3 regions of the Streptomyces sp. NPDC004126 genome follow, and region 2 is predicted to be linked to each of the others. Evidence: predicted binding sites of a transcription regulator. Region 2 holds the regulator's gene; each other region holds the start of a gene.
The links. Region 2 encodes HrcA, which represses chaperone genes, less so after heat shock. Its sites were predicted from a motif close to TTNGCACTCNGNNNNNCNGAGTGCNAA; they were not measured.
Positions count from the first base shown of each region.

Region 1 (4,346 bases), on a different contig from region 2:
TCCGCCGTCGAGGCGGGCCAGGAGCAGCAGGTCGGCGGCGATGCGCTGGAGCCGCTCGGTGTCGGCGAGCGCGGCGGCGACCGACGCCCGGTCGGGCCGCTCCATGGCGAGGGCCACCTCCAGCCGGGAGCGGACGGCGGCGAGCGGGTTGCGGAGCTCGTGCGAGGCGTCGGCGGTGAACTGGCGCTGCCGGGCGTCGGAGCGCTCCAGCCGGTCGAGGGTGTCGTTGACGGTCCGGGCCAGCTCGGCGATCTCGTCGTCGCCGCCGGGGTCGGGGACGCGCCGGTCGAGTTCGCTCGCGGTGACGGCGGCGAGCCCGGTGCGGATGGCGGTGACGGGGCGCAGCGCGCGGCCGGTGGCCCACCAGGCCAGGGCCGCCGCGAAGGCGGTCAGCGGGGGAGCGCCGGCGAGGAAGCCGATGGCGATGGCGCGGGTGGCGTCGTCGACGTCGCCGAGCACGGTGACCGCGTACACGGTGTGCGGGTCGTGCGCGTCCGGCGGGCCGGGGGCCTCGACCGCGACGACCACGCGCCGCTGCGCGCCGGGGTGCGCGGGCGGGAGTACGGCCGAGCGGGAGTCCTGGCCGGGGCCGGGGCGCAGTCCGTCGAGGCGCGGGGGGTCCTTGGGTGCTCCGGCGGCGGTGCTGGCGACGTCGCGGCCGTGGGCGTCGCGTACGAGGACCAGGTCGACGCCGCCGTCGGGCGCGGGCAGCCGGCCGCCGGGCGGGAGGGTCCGGGTGTCGAGCTGGGCGGCGACCTTGCGCGCGGCGAGCTCGGTGCGGCCGGTGGTGTTGTCGAGGAGGTTGGTGCGCATGAGGCTGTAGAGCCACAGCCCGCCCGCGCTGAGGACGGCCGCCATCGCGAGGGCGGCGGCGAGGGCGGTCCGCGCGCGCAGGTTGCCGACGAGGCGGCCGCGCCGGCTGCTGCCGTCCGCCCCCGGCTCCTCATCCACCGTCGGGAGCCATGCGGTAGCCGGTGCCGTGGACGGTGAGGATCGAGCGGCGGCCGAAGGGGGCGTCGATCTTCTTGCGCAGGGAGGAGACGTAGACCTCGACGATGTTCGGGTCGATGCCGTGCGGGGCGTCCCAGACCTCGTCGAGGACGTCCTGCTTGGCGACGGCCCGGCCGGGGCGCCGCATCAGGCAGGCGAGGACGCCGACTTCGCGGGCGGTGAGTTCGATGTCGCGGCTCCCGCGGCGGCAGCGGCGGTCGAGCGGGTCGAGGAAGAGGTCCCCGGCCCGGAGCTCGGTGGGTTCGGGGGCGGCGGCGCGGCGGGCGAGGGCGCGCAGCCGGGCGGCCAGCACCAGGAAGGAGAAGGGCTTGGTGAGGTAGTCGTCGGCGCCGGCGTCGAGTCCTTCGGCCTCGTCGTGCTCGCCGTCCCGGGCGGTCAGCATCAGGACGGGGGTGGGGTCGCCGTGGGCCCGCATCCGGGCGCAGATCTCGGCGCCGCCGGGTCCGGGGAGCATCAGGTCGAGCAGGACGGCGTCGTACGGTCCGCCGGTGAGGGCCAGTTCGAGGCCGCGGTGGCCGTCGTGGGCGACCTCGACGCGGTGGCCCTCGGCGGACAGGCCCTGGCGGAGGGATTCGGCCAGGTTCTCTTCGTCTTCGACCACGAGGATGCGCACGCCCCAAGCCTCACATACCGGGCAGCGGCTCCCCGGGCCCCGGGGCGCCGAGGTCAGGTTCCCGGTGGGTCGGGGTTCAGCCGAACGGGGGGTTCGGCGGCCGGAATACGTGGAAGGAGCGGACCGTGTTGGCACTCCGCTTGACCGAGTGCTAATCGCCGGAATAGTGTCACACCTGGCACTCGCCCCCGGTGAGTGCCAACACAGCGACAGGCTGGTCCGGCACCCGCGACGACGGATCGACCTGGTCGCCACCTCAGACAGTTAACCCCGGATCTCCGAAGGGGGAGGTCGGATCGTGACGACCGCCAGCTCCAAGGTTGCCATCAAGCCGCTTGAGGACCGCATTGTGGTCCAGCCGCTCGACGCCGAGCAGACCACGGCCTCCGGCCTGGTCATCCCGGACACCGCGAAGGAGAAGCCCCAGGAGGGCGTCGTCCTCGCGGTCGGCCCGGGCCGCTTCGAGGACGGCCAGCGTCTCCCGCTGGACGTCAACGTCGGCGACATCGTGCTGTACAGCAAGTACGGCGGCACCGAAGTGAAGTACAGCGGCGAGGAGTACCTCGTCCTCTCGGCCCGCGACGTGCTCGCGATCGTCGAGAAGTAATCACTTCTCACGCATTGCTTTGAACTGCGCCCCTGGTCACCCCGCTGATTGCCGGGCGGCGAGGGGCGCGGTTCGTTAAACCCGAGTTTTCGAGAGGGCTGAACCGCTCCCATGGCGAAGATCCTGAAGTTCGACGAGGACGCCCGTCGCGCCCTCGAGCGCGGCGTCAACAAGCTTGCCGACACGGTCAAGGTGACGATCGGCCCCAAGGGCCGCAACGTCGTCATCGACAAGAAGTTCGGCGCCCCCACCATCACCAACGACGGTGTCACCATCGCCCGCGAGGTCGAGCTGGACGACCCGTACGAGAACCTCGGCGCGCAGCTGGTGAAGGAGGTGGCGACCAAGACCAACGACATCGCGGGTGACGGCACCACCACCGCCACCGTGCTGGCCCAGGCGCTCGTCCGCGAGGGTCTGCGCAACGTCGCCGCCGGCGCCTCCCCGGCCTCCCTGAAGAAGGGCATCGACGCCGCGGTCAAGGCCGTGTCCGAGGACCTCCTCGCGACCGCCCGCCCGATCGAGGACAAGTCCGACATCGCCGCCGTGGCCGCGCTCTCCGCGCAGGACGCCCAGGTCGGCGAGCTCATCGCCGAGGCGATGGACAAGGTCGGCAAGGACGGTGTCATCACCGTCGAGGAGTCCAACGCCTTCGGCCTGGAGCTCGAGTTCACCGAGGGCATGGCCTTCGACAAGGGCTACCTGTCCCCCTACATGGTCACCGACCAGGAGCGTATGGAGGCCGTCCTCGACGACCCGTACATCCTGATCAACCAGGGCAAGATCTCCTCCATCCAGGACCTCCTGCCGCTGCTGGAGAAGGTCATCCAGGCGGGTGGCTCCAAGCCGCTGCTGATCATCGCCGAGGACGTCGAGGGCGAGGCCCTCTCCACCCTCGTCGTCAACAAGATCCGCGGCACCTTCAACGCGGTGGCCGTCAAGGCCCCGGGCTTCGGCGACCGCCGCAAGGCGATGCTGCAGGACATGGCCACCCTCACCGGTGCCACCGTCATCGCCGAGGAGGTCGGCCTCAAGCTCGACCAGGCCGGTCTGGACGTCCTCGGTTCCGCGCGCCGCGTGACCATCTCCAAGGACGACACGACCATCGTCGACGGTGGCGGCAACGCCGCTGACGTCGCGGGCCGCGTCAACCAGATCAAGGCCGAGATCGAGTCCACGGACTCCGACTGGGACCGCGAGAAGCTGCAGGAGCGCCTGGCGAAGCTCGCCGGCGGCGTCTGCGTCATCAAGGTCGGCGCCGCCACCGAGGTGGAGCTCAAGGAGAAGAAGCACCGTCTCGAGGACGCCATCTCCGCGACCCGCGCCGCGGTCGAGGAGGGCATCGTCTCCGGCGGTGGCTCCGCGCTCGTCCACGCCGTCAAGGTCCTGGAGGGCAACCTCGGCCTGACCGGCGACGAGGGCACCGGCGTCTCCGTGGTCCGCCGCGCCGCCGTCGAGCCGCTGCGCTGGATCGCCGAGAACGCGGGCCTCGAGGGCTACGTCATCACCTCGAAGGTCGCCGAGCTCGACAAGGGCCAGGGCTTCAACGCCGCCACCGGCGAGTACGGCGACCTGGTCAAGGCCGGCGTCATCGACCCGGTCAAGGTCACCCGCTCCGCCCTGGAGAACGCCGCCTCCATCGCCTCCCTGCTGCTCACGACCGAGACCCTGGTCGTCGAGAAGCCGGCGGAGGAAGAGGCCGAGGCCGGTCACGGCCACGGTCACGGCCACAGCCACTGACGCGCCCCGGCGCTTCGACAGGAAGGCCCCCGCCCCACCGTTCACCCGGTGGGGCGGGGGCCTTCCCGTTGTCCGGGGCCGCCTGAGCGGTCGTCACTCCATCATGCCGAGCTGCCGCATCAGGGCCATGGCGTCGTAGTGCCACCAGCCTTCCTTGATCATGCCGTCCTGACATCGGAAGACCGTGGTGCCGGTCATCGTGCAGGTCTTGCCGGTGGGGGCGACGCCCATGAACTCGCCCTTGTGCGTGCCGGTCCAGGTCCACAGCGTGGTGACGTAGTCGTCCTGCGCCATCTGGGCGTCACGGGTGAAGGAGAAGTCGAAGGCGGCGCGCCACATCGCGACGTCCTCGCTGATCGCGGCGTAGCCGTGCTT
Region 1 covers NZ_JBNNPF010000040.1:5,034-9,379, forward strand. The annotation lists gene ACQKM2_RS29925 (sensor histidine kinase) at 1-951, opposite strand, end outside; gene ACQKM2_RS29930 (response regulator transcription factor) at 944-1,624, opposite strand; gene groES (co-chaperone GroES) at 1,923-2,231, shown strand; gene groL (chaperonin GroEL) at 2,343-3,971, shown strand; gene ACQKM2_RS29945 (ester cyclase) at 4,065-4,346, opposite strand, start outside.
Region 1: the regulator HrcA is predicted to act here: its motif matches at 1,753-1,779, upstream of groES (co-chaperone GroES).

Region 2 (4,346 bases):
GTCACGCGGGACAGGATGTGCTGCCAGGCGGCACCCGTGTTCTCCGGCCAGCCCAGGGCCCGGCAGACGCCCGTCTTCCAGTCCTGGCCGCGCGGCACCTCCGGCCAGGCGCGGATCCCCAGTGCCGACGGCTTCACCGCCTGCCAGACGTCCACGTACGGGTGGCCCACCACCAGCACGTCCGGGCCGGTCACCGAGGCCGCGATGCGGGACTCCTTCGAGCCCGGGACGAGATGGTCCACCAGGACCCCGAGACGGGCGTCGGGCCCCGGCGCGAACTCCGCGACCACCGCCGCCAGGTCGTCCACGCCCTCCAGGTACTCCACCACCACGCCCTCGATGCGCAGGTCGTCGCCCCAGACCCGCTCGACCAGCTCGGCGTCGTGCCGCCCCTCCACGTAGATCCGCCCCGCCCGCGCCACCCGCGCCCGCGCCCCCGGGACGGCGATCGAGCCGGAGGCCGTACGGGCCGGCGCGGCGGGCCCCCGCGCGGGGCGGGTCAGGGTCACCACCGCGCCGTCCAGCAGGAAGCCGCGCGGCTCCAGCGGGAACACCCGGCGCTTGCCGAAGCGGTCCTCCAGGGTCACCGTGCCCGCCTCGCACGCCACCACCGCGCCGCAGAAGTCCGTACCCGCCACCTCGACCACCAGGTCCGGGTCCGCCGGCACCTCCGGCGCGGGCTTGGGGCGCTTCCACTGCGGGGTCAGATCGGGGGAGTACTCACGCATCCGGCCGACACTAGGAGAGCCGGCGCGCTCACGCCCCCGACACGCCGAACCTGGCCGCCAGTGTGTCGCGTTGCGCACGCACGAAGTCCGCGTCCACCAGCGCTCCGTGACCCGGCACGTACACCGCGTCGTCGCCGCCCAGCGACAGCAGCCGGTCCAGGGCGGCCGGCCACTGGCCCGGCACCGCGTCCGAGCCGGCCTGGGGCTCGCCCGACTCCTCCACCAGGTCCCCGCAGAACACCGCCTCCCGCTCGCCCGGCACGAACACGGCCAGGTCGTGCTCGGAGTGCGCGGGCCCCACGTTCGCCAGCAGCACCTGCACCCCGCCCAGCTCCAGCGTCCACTCGCCCGACACCAGGTGCCGGGGCGCCTGGAGCAGGTCCGCCGCCTCGGTGGCCTCCTCCTCCGCCAGACCCTGCCGGAAGGCGCTCACCCGCACCTCCTCGCGGCCCGTGGGGGTCGACAGCAGCCGGTCCAGGCCGACCGCCCCGAAGAACTCGGCGCCCGCGAAGGCCCCGCCGCCCAACACGTGGTCGAAATGTCCGTGGGTGAATGCGATATGGGTCACGCGCCGGCCCGTCAGCCGCTCCGCCTCGGCCCGCACCCGCGCGCCCTCGCGCACGGACGATCCCGGGTCGATCAGCAGCACCGACTCGTCCCCCACCACCAGTCCCACCGTGCAGTCCCACACCGGCAGCCGCCGCCGGCCGGCCCGTCCGGTGACCCTTTCCCAACCCGCCTCTTCCCAACGTACGTCCATGCGGTGACGCTACCCTGGCGGGCCGCCCTTGCCTGCGGCGTACTACCCGGCCGTACACTGACCGGGGGATCTCTGGCACTCGCACGCGCAGAGTGCCAACAAGCCAGGACCGGCCCGCCGGCCAGACCGACGACCGACCGCATCCGGAGGTGTGCGCGATGCTCAGCGAACGCAGACTCGAGGTACTGCGCGCCATCGTCCAGGACTACGTCGGGACGGAGGAGCCCGTCGGCTCCAAGGCCCTCACCGAGCGGCACAAGCTGGGCGTCTCGCCCGCCACCGTGCGCAACGACATGGCCGTGCTGGAGGAGGAGGGCTACATCGCGCAGCCCCACACCAGCGCCGGCCGGATCCCCACGGACAAGGGCTACCGCCTCTTCGTCGACAAGCTGGCCGGAGTCAAGCCGCTGTCGACGCCCGAGCGCCGGGCCATCCAGAACTTCCTCGACGGCGCCGTCGACCTCGACGACGTGGTCGGCCGCACGGTACGGCTGCTCGCGCAGCTCACCCGGCAGGTCGCCGTCGTCCAGTACCCGTCGCTGACCCGCTCCACCGTGCGGCACGTCGAGCTGCTGTCGCTGGCCCCGGCCCGGCTGATGCTCGTACTGATCACGGACACGGGCCGCGTCGAGCAGCGCCTCGTCGACACCCAGACCCCCTTCGGCGAGAACTCCCTCGCCGACCTGCGGGCGCGTCTGAACAGCAGGGTCGTCGGCCGCCGCTTCACGGACGTGCCGCAGCTGGTGCAGGACCTTCCGGAGTCGTTCGAGATCGACGACCGGGCGACCGTCAAGGCCGTCCTCGCGACCCTTCTCGAAACGCTGGCAGAGGAAGCGGAGGAGCGGCTGATGATCGGCGGCACCGCCAACCTCACCCGCTTCGGACATGACTTTCCCTTGACCATCAGGCCCGTGCTCGAAGCGCTGGAGGAGCACGTCGTGCTCCTGAAGCTGCTGGGCGAGGCCGGTGAGTCGGGAATGGCCGTACGGATCGGTCACGAGAACGCCTACGAGGGGCTCAACTCCACGTCGGTCGTGTCCGTCGGCTACGGTTCGGGCGGCGAAGCAGTCGCCAAACTCGGCGTGGTCGGCCCGACCCGCATGGACTACCCCGGAACGATGGGAGCGGTACGCGCAGTGGCACGTTACGTCGGACAGATCCTGGCGGAGTCGTAAGTGGCCACGGACTACTACGCCGTACTCGGCGTGCGCCGCGACGCATCGCAGGACGAGATCAAGAAGGCCTTCCGCCGCCTCGCCCGTGAACTCCACCCGGACGTCAACCCGGACCCGAAGACGCAGGAGCGCTTCAAGGAGATCAACGCGGCCTACGAGGTCCTCTCGGACCCGCAGAAGAAGCAGGTCTACGACCTCGGCGGCGACCCGCTGTCCTCCTCGGGCGGCGGTGGCGGCGCGGGCGGCTTCGGAGCGGGCGGCTTCGGCAACTTCTCCGACATCATGGACGCCTTCTTCGGCCAGTCCCAGCAGCGCGGACCGCGCTCGCGGACCCGCCGCGGCCAGGACGCCATGATCCGCCTGGACCTGGAACTGGACGAGGCCGCCTTCGGCACGACCAAGGACATCCAGGTCGACACCGCCGTCGTCTGCGGCACCTGCTCCGGCGAAGGGGCCGCCCCCGGCACCTCGGCGCAGACCTGTGACATGTGCCGCGGCCGCGGCGAGGTCTCCCAGGTCACCCGGTCCTTCCTGGGCCAGGTCATGACCTCGCGCCCCTGCCCGCAGTGCCAGGGCTTCGGCACCGTGGTCCCCACCCCGTGCCCCGAGTGCGCGGGCGACGGCCGGGTCCGCTCCCGCCGCAGCCTGACGGTCAAGATCCCCGCCGGTGTCGAGAACGGCACCCGGATCCAGCTCGCGGGCGAGGGCGAGGTCGGCCCCGGCGGCGGCCCCGCCGGCGATCTGTACGTGGAGATCCACGAGCTGCCGCACCCGACCTTCCAGCGGCGCGGGGACGACCTGCACTGCACGGTCACCATCCCCATGACGGCCGCGGCCCTGGGCACCAAGTGCCCGCTGGAGACGCTGGACGGCATGGAGGAGATCGACATCCGCCCCGGCACCCAGTCCGGGCAGGCCATCCCGCTGCACGGGCGGGGCGTCACCCACCTGCGCGGCGGCGGCCGCGGCGACCTGATCGTCCACGTCGAGGTCACCACCCCCGGCAAGCTGGACGCCCAGCAGGAGGAGCTGCTGCGCCAGCTCGCGAAGCTGCGCGGCGAGGAGCGGCCGATGGGCCAGTTCGCCCCCGGCCAGCAGGGCCTGTTCAGCCGTCTGAAGGACGCGTTCAACGGCCGCTGAGGCCGGTCCGCGGTACGTCGTACGAGCCCGGTCCGGGGAATCCCGGACCGGGCTCCGTGCTTTCCGGGACACCGCCCGGGGCGATTCCCGGACATGCCGGGGAAGCGGACTATGCCAGGCGAATGCGACGGTTCGGCCCGGTGGCCGGGACGTGGCACGATGCAGTCCATGTCCTCCGCACCGAACGGTCTCCCCCAGTACCCGATCGTGCAGGCTCCCATGGCGGGCGGCGCCTCGTGCCCGCCGCTCGTCGCAGCCGTGTGCGAGGCCGGCGGCCTCGGCTACCTGGCCGGCGGCTACAAGACCGCCGACGGCATGTACCAGGAGATCAAGCAGACGCGCGGCCTCACCCGGCGGCCCTTCGGCGTGAACCTCTTCATACCGCAGACCGGCTACGTCGACCCGGCCGCCGTGGAGACCTACCGCGGGCAGCTGGCCGGCGAGGGCGGCTGGTACGAGGTCTCGCTCGCCCCCGAGGACACCATCGGCAACTCCGACGACGGCTACGAGGCGAAGCTGGCCATCCTGCTGGAGGACCCCGTC
Region 2 covers NZ_JBNNPF010000046.1:13,043-17,388, reverse strand. The annotation lists gene ACQKM2_RS31815 (DUF3097 domain-containing protein) at 1-728, opposite strand, end outside; gene ACQKM2_RS31810 (MBL fold metallo-hydrolase) at 757-1,488, opposite strand; gene hrcA (heat-inducible transcriptional repressor HrcA) at 1,647-2,663, shown strand; gene dnaJ (molecular chaperone DnaJ) at 2,664-3,803, shown strand; gene ACQKM2_RS31795 (nitronate monooxygenase) at 3,972-4,346, shown strand, end outside.

Region 3 (4,346 bases), on a different contig from region 2:
CTGGCTACCGCCACCGCCCCAGGCGACCCCGACGCCTACGGCATCCTCGCCTCGCTCGGCGGCGCCGCCCCCGCCCTGGCCCTCTCCAAGGCCGACTGCACGGCCCTCGCCCCGCTCCTGGTCCCCTGGCTGGCCCGGGGCATCTCCCCCGACCGCATCCGGCTCGCCCTCACCGCCGGCCTGCCCTCCCCGGTCCACCACCCGGCGGCCCTGGTCCGCAAACGCCTGGAGTCCAAACTCCCCGCCGCACCACCGCCACCGGCCCCGGCGCCGCCCCCGGCCCGCGCCGAGTGCACCGAATGCCGCGCCCCCGGCCCGCCCGGCGCCTTCACCGACGGCCGCTGCCGCGCCTGCCGCCCCGAAGCCCCCCGCCCGCCGGTCTTCACCCCGTCCCTCACCCCGGCGGAGGTCCACGCCCACGCGTCCCGCGTCCGAGAAAGGAACCGCCGATGACCGCGCACGCCGAGATGTCCCTGACGGACTTCGAGACGCTGGCCCGCCGCGCACCCGAGACGGTGACGCTCGAATTCATCAACGGAAAGCTGGAGGTCAAGCCGGTGCCCGACGGAGATCACGACGAGATCATCATGTGGGTCGCGGACCAGTGCATGGCTCACCGCCCCGACCTGCGCCTGTACCGCGAGCGTGGGCTCCGCACCGAGCAGTACCGCAACGGCCGCGCCCGACCCGGTCGGGTTCTCCCTCGCCACCGAGGCGCTCAAGGACTACGCCCACTGATCCCCCCGCCCCCGGGAAACGCCCGAGGGCGGCACCCCCTCCACCGGGAAGGGGTACCGCCCTCGGTCGAGAACAGCCGATCAGCCTGGGGCCGATCAGAAGTCCATGTCACCGCCCGGCATGCCGCCCGGAGCGGCGGCGGCCTTCTCCGGCTTGTCGGCGATGACGGCCTCGGTGGTCAGGAAGAGCGCGGCGATGGACGCGGCGTTCTGCAGCGCGGAGCGCGTGACCTTCGCCGGGTCGATGATGCCCTCGGCGATCATGTCGACGTACTCGCCGGTGGCGGCGTTCAGACCGTGGCCGACGGCCAGGTTGCGCACCTTCTCGACGACGACGCCGCCCTCGAGACCACCGTTGACGGCGATCTGCTTCAGCGGGGCCTCCAGCGCGAGCTTCACGGCGTTGGCGCCGGTCGCCTCGTCACCGGTGAGCTCCAGCTTCTCGAAGACCGAGGAGGCCTGGAGCAGGGCCACGCCACCGCCGGCGACGATGCCCTCTTCGACGGCCGCCTTCGCGTTGCGAACGGCGTCCTCGATGCGGTGCTTGCGCTCCTTGAGCTCGACCTCGGTCGCGGCACCGGCCTTGATGACGGCCACGCCGCCGGCCAGCTTCGCGAGGCGCTCCTGGAGCTTCTCGCGGTCGTAGTCCGAGTCGGAGTTCTCGATCTCGGCGCGGATCTGGTTGACGCGGCCCTGGACCTGGTCGCTGTCACCGGCACCGTCGACGATGGTGGTCTCGTCCTTGGTGATGACGACCTTGCGGGCGCGGCCGAGCAGGTCGAGACCGGCGTTCTCCAGCTTGAGGCCGACCTCCTCGGAGATGACCGTGCCGCCCGTGAGGATGGCGATGTCGCCGAGCATGGCCTTGCGGCGGTCGCCGAAGCCCGGGGCCTTGACGGCGACGGACTTGAAGGTGCCGCGGATCTTGTTGACGACCAGGGTCGACAGGGCCTCGCCCTCGACGTCCTCGGCGATGATCAGCAGCGGCTTGCCGGACTGCATGACCTTCTCCAGGAGCGGCAGCAGGTCCTTGACCGAGCCGATCTTGGAGTTGACGATCAGGATGTACGGGTCGTCGAGGGACGCCTCCATACGCTCCATGTCGGTGGCGAAGTACGCCGAGATGTAGCCCTTGTCGAAGCGCATGCCCTCGGTGAGCTCCAGCTCCAGACCGAAGGTCTGGGACTCCTCGACGGTGATGACGCCTTCCTTGCCGACCTTGTCCATGGCCTCGGCGATGAGCTCGCCGATCTGGGTGTCGGCGGCGGAGATGGAGGCCGTGGAAGCGATCTGCTCCTTGGTCTCGACATCCTTGGCCTGGGCCAGCAGGGCGGCGGAGACGGCCTCGACGGCCTTCTCGATACCGCGCTTGAGGGCCATCGGGTTGGCACCGGCGGCCACGTTGCGCAGACCCTCGCGCACGAGCGCCTGGGCGAGAACGGTGGCGGTGGTCGTACCGTCGCCCGCGACGTCGTCCGTCTTCTTGGCGACTTCCTTGACCAGCTCGGCGCCGATCTTCTCGTACGGGTCCTCGAGCTCGATCTCCTTGGCGATGGAGACACCGTCGTTGGTGATCGTGGGGGCGCCCCACTTCTTCTCAAGGACGACGTTGCGACCCTTGGGGCCAAGGGTGACCTTGACGGCGTCGGCGAGCTGGTTCATGCCACGCTCGAGACCGCGCCGGGCCTCCTCGTTGAACGCGATGATCTTGGCCATGTGAAGTGGTCCTCCCGGACAGGGGTGGATTGCTCCGGACCGCGCCCGCGCCCGCGACGGACGGCCTGCGGATCCGGCGGTTCCGTCCCGCCGGGCCCTGCGGGCCTCACCGGCCCGGTCCTCGTTTTAGTAGCACTCTCACCGGGAGAGTGCTAACGCCAATGATTAGCACTCGGCCCCCACGAGTGCAAGCGGCTTCAGGCAACACGCGGGCGGCGCGGCGGCGACACGGGGCGACACGCAGGAGGGGCCCACATCCCTGTCCAGGATGTGGGCCCCTCAAGCGTCTGTGCGTGCGTCGGTGGCCGATCGCGTTCGCTCCGACTCAGCCGGCCGCGAGCTTGACCATGTCCGCCTGCGGACCCTTCTGGCCCTGCGAGATCTCGAACTCGACCCGCTGACCCTCTTCAAGGGTGCGGTACCCGTCCATCTGGATGGCGCTGTAGTGGACGAACACATCCGCACCACCGTCGACCGCGATGAAGCCGTAGCCCTTCTCCGCGTTGAACCACTTGACGGTGCCCTGAGCCATGCCTAACTCCCCTATTACTGGCCCTTGCGCAGGACCGCACTTCGCGGTCCCGGGTCAGAACTTGCGCCGGAACGCCTCGACCGCGGCTGAATGTATCCGCACCGGTGCTGTCAGCAACAGGTCAATCCGACGAGAAATCTGGACACACGGAAAGCTGGAAATAGGGTGAAAACTTGGCATATTCCAGGGCAACTCGGGCCAGACAAGCCGCACCAAAGGCCCAAAAGGCGCGCTCATGTTGACTCAATGTCAACCATCCGAAGGCCCGCTCATATGCGGCGGGCAAGAACAGCGGAGGGGACTGCCCCAACTCTACCGCGCCCAATCAAGCAGAATTGCCCCCTCCACTTTTAGCGGAGGGGGCAATTCTGTTCTGAACGCGTCAGTCGCGGATCAGCAGCCGCCGGCACTGTGCCGGTCTGGTCAGCCTCCGGCGACGGCCGGGATGATCGAGACGCCGGCGCCGTCGGGCGTCGCCGCCTGCAGGCCGCCCTCGAAGCGCACGTCGTCGTCGTTGACGTAGACGTTCACGAAACGGCGCAGCTTGCCCTGGTCGTCCAGGACGCGCGCGGCGATGCCCGGGTGGCTCTTCTCCAGGGACTCGATGACCTCGGCGAGGGTCGCGCCCTCGGCCGGGACCTCGGCGGCGCCGCCCGTGTAGGTGCGCAGGATGGTGGGGATGCGGACGTTGACGCTCATGGCGCTACCGCCTTTCCGGATGTGTCAGGGGGAAGGGTCAGGCCAGGCCGGCGGCGCGGAACGCGTCCAGGCTCGGGCGGATGGTGGCCGTCTGGCCGCTGTCCGCGGCCACCGCCTCCAGGGTCTTGAGACCGTCACCGGTGTTCAGGACCACCGTGGTCAGCGCCGGGTCGAGCTGCCCGTTCTCGATCAACTTCTTCGTCACGCCGACGGTCACGCCGCCCGCGGTTTCGGCGAAGATGCCCTCGGTGCGCGCCAGGATCTTGATGGCCTCGACGACCTGCTCGTCGTTGACGTCCTCGACGTAGCCGCCGGTGCGCCGCGCGATGTCCAGGACGTACGGGCCGTCCGCCGGGTTGCCGATGGCCAGGGACTTGGCGATGGTGTTCGGCTTCTGCGGGCGCACCACGTCGTGGCCGGCCTTGAAGGCGGTGGACACCGGGGAGCAGCCCTCGGCCTGGGCGCCGAAGATCTTGTAGGGCTTGTCCTCGACGAGGCCGAGCTTGACCAGCTCCTGGAGACCCTTGTCGATCTTCGTCAGCTGGGAGCCGGACGCGATCGGGATGACGATCTGGTCGGGCAGCTGCCAGCCGAGCTGCTCGCAGATCTCGTACGCCAGGGTCTTGGAGCCCTCGCCGTAGTAGGGGCGCAGGTTGACGTTG
Region 3 covers NZ_JBNNPF010000073.1:25,035-29,380, forward strand. The annotation lists gene ACQKM2_RS37385 (hypothetical protein) at 1-453, shown strand, start outside; gene groL (chaperonin GroEL) at 834-2,453, opposite strand; gene ACQKM2_RS37395 (cold-shock protein) at 2,779-2,985, opposite strand; gene ACQKM2_RS37400 (MoaD/ThiS family protein) at 3,409-3,684, opposite strand; gene thrC (threonine synthase) at 3,722-4,346, opposite strand, start outside.
Region 3: the regulator HrcA is predicted to act here: its motif matches at 2,583-2,609, upstream of groL (chaperonin GroEL).